2 linked regions of the Gimesia benthica genome follow. Each later gene encodes a partner of the first gene's protein in a complex. Links are inferred from orthologs where the notes say so. Each region holds a gene or a part of one and is shown on either strand. Other genes may lie near its edges. The genes, in order: secA and secY.

Evidence for each region.
Region 2: the proteins of secA (region 1) and secY are in contact, whole or in part, in a crystal structure (PDB 3DIN), measured with the Thermotoga maritima proteins. The link is inferred for Gimesia benthica from one-to-one orthologs. Residues at the interface, in WP_004082002.1 of Thermotoga maritima: Glu261, Ala262, Arg263, Lys300, Ala301, Arg302, Thr303, Ile304, Ile305, Leu323, Tyr324, Asp325, Pro326, Val329, Ser330, Tyr333, Ile336, Lys340, Phe345, Val349, Glu363, Phe364, Tyr374, Ser375, Gly376, Gly377, Glu393, Ile395, Thr482, Ser483; in WP_004081795.1 of Thermotoga maritima: Glu108, Gly109, Glu110, Glu111, Ala236, Glu237, Arg238, Arg239, Ile240, Thr241, Ile242, Gln243, Tyr244, Ala245, Arg246, Arg247, Val248, Thr249, Gly250, Arg251, Arg252, Val253, Tyr254, Gly256, Ala257, Ser258, Thr259, Tyr260, Leu261, Pro262.

What each region holds. Positions count from the first base shown.
Region 1 is NZ_CP043930.1:998,233-1,002,656, reverse strand. The notes cover bases 229-4,333. They hold secA (preprotein translocase subunit SecA), read left to right. Parts: upstream 229-596; coding sequence 597-4,133; downstream 4,134-4,333. Other genes in these bases: F1728_RS04050 (3-deoxy-D-manno-octulosonic acid transferase), read left to right, coding at 4,182-4,333. In the rest of the region: F1728_RS04060 (sulfite oxidase-like oxidoreductase), read right to left, coding at 1-199; more of F1728_RS04050, read left to right, coding at 4,334-4,424. UniProt on the Escherichia coli protein: Required for protein export, interacts with the SecYEG preprotein conducting channel.
Region 2 is NZ_CP043930.1:4,323,179-4,326,361, reverse strand. The notes cover bases 203-3,066. They hold secY (preprotein translocase subunit SecY), read right to left. Parts: upstream 2,385-3,066; coding sequence 1,020-2,384; downstream 203-1,019. Other genes in these bases: rpsE (30S ribosomal protein S5), read right to left, coding at 2,969-3,066; rplO (50S ribosomal protein L15), read right to left, coding at 2,517-2,969; rpmJ (50S ribosomal protein L36), read right to left, coding at 651-767; rpsM (30S ribosomal protein S13), read right to left, coding at 205-591. In the rest of the region: rpsK (30S ribosomal protein S11), read right to left, coding at 1-56; more of rpsE, read right to left, coding at 3,067-3,183. UniProt on the Escherichia coli protein: The central subunit of the protein translocation channel SecYEG. Consists of two halves formed by TMs 1-5 and 6-10.

The sequences.
Region 1 (4,424 bases):
TCTCAATTCGCCAGGTGTCGAGATTTATGGCGGGCACGCTGGTGGCGTGCAGGACCGGCCATTTGCGTGTTCGACTTTGACCGGCGGGGATTCGTTCAGTCCGATGTGTATCTGTACTGACGATAATGTCCAAATCAGGAGCTGGGGGCAGCGGTGGCGGACCAGCCTGGTATTTTTCTTCATCGGGACTGTTCTGCATGTGCAGTCTCCACAGGGGGTTAGGTGTCGTTATGCACTTGGTCTTGCTCTGTGAACTATACGAAATTCGTTGATTTTAGCCAGACGTAGATATTACAAATCCCCCAGACTTGGCACATTGGTTGCAATTCTGTATGACCAATCCTTTCTTTTATTCGAAGTAAACCGCTGGTCAGAAGGCGAGACCGCCATTGACCATATTTTTCAAAATAAATAAACTTCGGAAAGAGAAGAACTTACAAAAATTAAATGTCTTCTGGACCGTCGACGGTAGGAGACCTCGCTCTATTTACGTCGGGCGGGGTGATAATGGGCTCCCTGCCAGTATGACAGTGAGCCCTGACTGCCCGGAAGCAGCAATCGTCTAAATTTTAGAGAATTCGAGTTCGGGTTACATAATGGAATTCCTTGACAAACTGGGTGAGTGGCTGACAACAGTTACGGCATGGTTAGAGCGGTTTCTGACAGGATTGTTTGGCTCTTCTAATGAGCGACAGATCCGCAAACTGGGCTTCGTGCGTGACAAAGACGGCAAAGATGAAATCACTCCCGGTTCCATGCTGGCAGAAATAGACAGCTTCGAACCGGAGCTGATGAAACTGACCGATGAGGAACTGAAACAAACCGCCGACAGATTAAGAGCAAGGCTGGCTGCGGGTGAAACGCTGGACGATATTCTGACCTATGCCTTCGCTGCGGTGCGTGAATCGGCCCGTCGGAATTTGAATATGCGTCACTATCCGGTGCAGATGATTGGTGGTTATTTCCTGCACAAAGGGACGATTGCGGAAATGGTCACCGGAGAAGGTAAGACGCTGGTTTCCTCCCTGCCTGCATTCCTCAACGCACTTTCCGGCAAAGTGCATATCGTCACCGTGAACGATTACCTGGCACTCCGTGATATGGAGTGGATGGGACCAATTCATATCGCTCTGGGACTGACCGTTGGTGCGATTCAGTCGAGGATGGGACCCGAGGAGCGGCAGAAGCACTATGCCTGCGACATCACCTACGGGACGAATAACGAATTTGGTTTCGATTATCTGCGCGACAACATGAAGCCGGTCAAAGAGCTGCAAGTGCAGGGGCCGCTCAATTTTGCTGTCGTGGACGAAATCGATAACATTCTGATCGACGAAGCCCGTACGCCTCTGATTATTTCAGGTCCCGCCCAGGATGATGTTACCAAGTATTCACGGGCAAATTCCGTTGCGTTGAAACTGAAGGTCGGTGAAGACTTTGAAGTCAAAGAAAAAGAACATACCTGTCACCTGACCGACGCTGGTGTGAAACATGCCGAGGAACTGGCAGGTGTAGAAAGCTTCTATACAGCAGGTAATATGGAGTGGCCGCACCTGATCGACAATTCACTCAAGGCACATCATCTCTACAAACGTGATGTGAATTATGTAGTGCAGCAGGGCGAAGTCATCATCGTGGACGATAACACCGGGCGTCTGATGCCTGGTCGTCAATGGGGCGATGGTCTGCATCAGGCAGTCGAAGCCAAAGAAGGGGTTAAAATCAAGGAAGAGTCACAGACTCTGGCCACAATTACCCTGCAGAACTTCTTCAAGCTGTATGACAAGCTGGCCGGGATGACCGGTACTGCGATGACCGAAGCAGAAGAGTTCTGGAAAATCTATAAGCTGGATGTGGTCACGATCCCAACGAACCGTCCGATGCAGAGAATTAACCATCCGGATGTGATCTACCAGACGGAAAAAGAAAAATGGAATGCGATCGCTGATGAAGTTCGCGAGGTCCATGCGACAGGGCGACCAATCCTGGTCGGTACTGTGTCTATTGAGCAGTCTGAAATTGTCAGCCATCGTTTGAGTAAATACGGTATCCCCCACAATGTGCTTAACGCCAAGAATCATGAGCGTGAAGCAGAAATCATTGCACAAGCTGGTCGAAAAGGTGCCGTGACGATTGCCACCAACATGGCCGGTCGTGGTACTGACATCATCCTGGGGGGAAGTGCCGAGCATCTCGCCTGGGAAGAACTGAGCCAGAAATACGACTCCCGAATTGAGATCCCTAAGGCAGAATGGGACTCCAAGGTCAAGGAAATCGAAAAACGGGAAGGGATGGATGTCGAAGGCGAAGAAGTGATGCAACTGGGCGGATTACATGTGATCGGCTCTGAGCGACATGATTCCCGACGTATCGATCTCCAGCTCCGCGGTCGTTCCGGACGTCAGGGGGACCCGGGTTCCAGCCGGTTCTTCCTCTCACTGGAAGACAAACTGATGCGTGTGTTTGCCGGTGAATGGGTGAAAAACATTCTGGCACGTCTGGGCATGGAAGAGGGTGAGGCCATCGAAAGCGGGATGGTTTCCAAGCGAATCGAAGGCGCCCAGAAAAAAGTAGAAGAACGGCATTTTGAGCAACGAAAACACCTGCTCGAATACGACGAAGTGATGGACGAACAACGTAAGAACGTCTATGGCTATCGTCAGCGGATTCTGGATGGGTGTAACTGCCGTGAGCTGATTATTGAAATGATCCAGCGGCAGGTTGATGAAGAAACTGATCGGCTGCTCGACAGCAGTTATCGCTGGGATACGATTGCAGCCTGGTCAACTCAGGAAGCCCATATCGAGGTGGACGCCTCCGACGTCAGGGATATGACCTACGACCAGCTGGTCAGCTTCCTCAAAGACGAAGCTGCCTCACAGGCTGATGACCTGATCGCCGAACAGATCAGTGAAAATCTACCGGAAGAATATGAAGATGACTGGAACTGGCAGGCACTCACGAAATGGGCGAATGCTCATTATGGTCTGAATCTGAATGATCGTGAGCTGAAGAAAATCGGTCGCGATGGGCTGCATCAGTTCCTTTACGATCATGCCTTGAAGGCAATCGAACGAATCGATTTTACTCCGCTGGAAAACTTTCTGGATGAAGACTGGGGGATTCGTTCCCTGTCAGGGTACCTGAATTATCAGTTCGGCCTGGAAGTCGATCCCCAGGAGTTTAAAAATCTGAGTGTTACGGAATCGAAAACGAAGATTCTGGAGAAAGTGAAAGAGCTTTACCACGAAAAAGAAGTGACCTTCCCGGTCACCGTGGGCATGTACAACTTCCTGGGGAATCAGCAACCCGGGAACGAAGCCAACAGCCGCGTGGGACTGGTGAAATGGGCCAATTCCCGTTTCCATTCCGATCTGGATCTGGAAGCACTGAAGGGGAAGCAGGTCAGCGAAATCCAGAAGATTCTCTCCGCTGAAAGCGAAAAGGTCTTCGTCAATGGAGAGGCTTCTACCCGGATTGAGAAATATCTTTCCGAAGCCTATTCGGAAGACCTGCAGGTCATGGGAACACCAGCCGAACATAAGGAATCCACTCTTCAGGAACTCGCTACCTGGGCACAAAAAGAGCTGGAACTGGATGTGACTACAGAAGAGTTGGAGCCACTCTCCACAGATGAAGTCCGGACTCGTCTGTACCAGGCGTACAACAAGCGTTATCGGCCTGAATTAAGCCAGGCTGAGCGTTCTTTGATCCTGGAAGTTCTGGATACATCCTGGAAAGATCACCTGTATTACATGGACCATCTGCGGTCCGGGATTGGACTGGTGGGGTATGCTCAGAAAGATCCCAAGGTCGAATATCGACGCGAAGGGATGAAGGCCTTTGACGCAATGTGGGGACGCATTGGGCAGCAGGTCACATCTGCGATTTTCCGTCTGGAAAAGCAGAGTCCTGATTTCGTTGGGTCCTTGTGGCAGGTCACTTCAACGGTACATGAAGAGGTGACCGACGATTTTGAATATGATGATCCGACAGGCGAGCAGGATAATGCTCCCGAACCGGAACAGCGTTCGATTGAGCCCATTGTAAACGATCAGCCCAAAGTCGGTCGAAATGATCCCTGCCCCTGTGGGAGTGGGAAAAAATATAAGAAGTGTTGCGGCCAGGCCTGATCGGCTCCGGTTTCCAGCCTGTTAATTTCGTAAGGGGAATGGACTCCCGTGCGTTTGGTTTCGTATCTGTTGAACCTGGTTTACGGTCTGCTGCTGATCGCAGTCTCTCCCGTGTTGGCCTACCGTGCTCTGGTATTGAAGAAATATCGCTCAGGCTGGAGCCAGAAGTTTCTCGGTAAGCTACACGAACGTGAAGGGGATCGTCCCTGTTTCTGGTTCCATGCGGTCAGTGTAGGCGAAGTGCTGCAGCTTCCACCACTGCTGACAATTCTGCGTGAACAACATCCGGAA
Region 2 (3,183 bases), 3.3 Mb from region 1 along the record:
TAAGCAATCGCTTTAGTGATGTGACGTTTCACTTTTTTTCGTTTGACTTTAGCCACTCTGCAACTCCTGATGTTTCTGTCTGTTGGATCTCAGAAACTGAAACTCATTTTGATGGAATGTTTTCTCGTTAAGCCGAACATGATGCCGGCATTGTATCGTCTCTCAACTCGCCTCTGATCAGATACCCTGAACCAGGGACCGGTCTTAGTGGCGAGCGTCCTTAACACCCTTCTTACCAGCAACGGTTTTCTTACCACCTTTGCGGGTACGGGCATTGGTCTGTGTATTCTGGCCGCGTACGGGCAGTCCGCGACGATGACGAATTCCGCGGTATGACTGAATGTCCCGCAGACGGGCGATGTCCTGCTGTGTGGTTCGACGCAACTGACCTTCGACGGAATAGTCGGTATCCAGTACGTTCACGATACGACTCAGCTCATCGTCGGTCAGGTCTTTGGCCTTCATCTGGGGATTGATTTCCAGCTTGAAGCAGATATCAAGAGCCGTTACCCGACCGATGCCGTACAGGTAAGTCAGGGAAACATAAACAGGTTTTTCGTTCGGAATATCAACACCGAGAATACGAGGCATTTTATTTCACTCCGCTGGTTGTAAAAACTGAAATTAAATCATGCAAACTGAGTGCGAGACTAACCCTGGCGCTGTTTATGACGAGGGTTGGAAGAGCAGATCACGTAAACACGGCCCTTCCGTCTGATGACTTTACAGCTCTCACAAATCCGCTTAACACTGGCTCGGACTTTCATCGTACTACGATTTCTCTATTAGTTTGGTTCACGTTTGGCGAGTCAGCAGAGAGAACCTCTCCGGCTCAAACACTGTAACTCGTGTAAATTCAGATAGTTGCGCCCATAAAATGAGCAAACTCCGGCTTCGTATCAAACCTGTACAATTTCCGAAGCGGAGCGAATCAGGAAATTATAAACGCATTATGCGTAAATCGACAAGCGAAACACCCCTTTTTTGGTGAATTTCGCTGCGACTCGCCCGTTTATGCCTTACAGATCGCTCTCAAGTAATCCAGAGTAGTTTCGCATAACCAGATGGCTGTCAATCTTGTTGACCAGGTCCAGCACTACAGAAACCACAATCAATAATCCGGTTCCACCGTAAAAACTCGCCACCAGGAAGTCGACACCCAGCCAGGTTGATACCAGCGTTGGAATAATCGCGACCAGTGACAGGAACGCAGCCCCCACATATGTGATACGAACCATGACTGCTTCCAGATAGGCGGCTGTCCGGGCACCAGGACGATATCCCGGAATGAACGAACCGTAATCTTTCAGGTTTTCTGCCATATCCTTGGGATTAAAGGTAATCGCCGTCCAGAAGTAGCAGAAGAAGTAAATCAATATCACATAAGAGATTGTGTATACAAAACCACGACTCATCGGCTGGAAAGCCCCGTCCAGCATGGACAGGAAGGTGGAACTGGTCCACACCGAGCTCATCCAGTGGAAGACAAAGTAAGGGAACATCAGCAGACTGGAAGCGAAGATGATCGGCATCACACCTGCCTGGTTAACACGCAGCGGCAGTGACTGACGCTGACCGCCGGAAACCCGACGACCCCGTACGTGCTTGGCACTCTGAATCGGAATCCGACGCTGTCCCTGGGTAATCGCAATCACCCAGACAACGACGAAGACAAACACGAGAGCGAGAATCAGCAACCGGTCAATCCCGGTGTCGGTTCCCAGTGCGATCCCTTTATCCAGAGCCGGTTCAATCAGACTCCAGCCTGCCTGCGGCATCCGGGCCAGGATTCCTGCCATAATCAGCAGACTGATCCCGTTTCCGATTCCGTAAGCGTCGATCTGCTCACCAATCCACATCAGGAAGATCGTCCCGGTGGTCATGGTGATGGTCGCCACCATCTGGTAATAGAGGCCGCCGTACCCGTCGAGGATCAGACTCTTACCCGAGCCCAGACCACCCGCCAGAGTATGGATCCAGAAGTAACTCTGTGCCAGACAGATCACGACCGTTGCATAACGTGTATATTCATTAATCTTCTTGCGCCCGGCTTCACCCTCTTTCTGCAGACGTTCCAGCGGTGGATAGACTGTCCCCATCAGCTGGAAGATAATCGAAGCAGAGATGTAAGGCATAATGCCCAGACCGAAGATGGTACTCTGACCAATATTCGAGGCCGAGAACAGTGAGATCACCTGCATCACCTGTCCCAGGCCACCCTGTTGGTTTTGCAGATCCTGTAATGTCTCGGAAAGCTGTGCCTGATCGATGAACGGCAGCGCAATCCAGAACCCCATCCGGTAAACTGCCAGCAGAATGAGTGTCAGCAGAATTTTTCGACGAAGCTCGGGAATCTTGAAGAGTACAGTTAATTTACCGAGCATGGATAGCGGTCCTTTGTGTCATAACTCAGCAGAAGAAAAATGGATAATCTTTGTGCTTCAGATCTTAACGAATAGAGAAGAAAAGGGGAATCGTATTCCTGTCTGCTGAAATCAAGTCCTTGAATCAATTACTTATGACAAAATCCGACTGACTGAACCACCGGCTGCCTGAATCTTGGATTCTGCAGATGCGGAGAACAGGTGAGCAGTCACGCTCAGCTTTTTGCTGAGATCGCCGTTACCCAGGATTTTGACCTGATCGAACCGACCTTTAGCCAGTCCTTTCGCAGCCAGAATTTCCGGAGTAATTTCAGCACCGTTGTCGAAGGCCTGCTCGAGAGCAGCTACGTTAACAACAGCAACCTTCTTGGCGAACTGTTTATTATTGAAGCCACGTTTAGCAACACGCATTGCCAGCGGGGTCTGCCCCCCTTCGAAGCTGGTACGACGGGATGCACCCGCACGGCTGCCATAACCTTTGTGACCGCGAGACGATGTTTTACCATGACCCGATCCCGGACCACGACCAACACGCTTGCGTTTTTTATTCTTTTGAATTCCGCGGTGAACGTCATCAATAATCATTAGACTTCTACTCCTCTCAAGCGTGCAATATCGTCACGGGTTCGCAGTTTTGAGAGCCCATCAATTGTGGCTTTCACTACATTGATTGGATTGTTGGATCCACGACTCTTTGTGTAAATGTCGGTAATTCCGACTGCTTCTACCACAGAACGCACACCAGTGCCGGCAATAATACCAGTACCAGGACGAGCGGGTAACAGCAGAACGCGGGAAG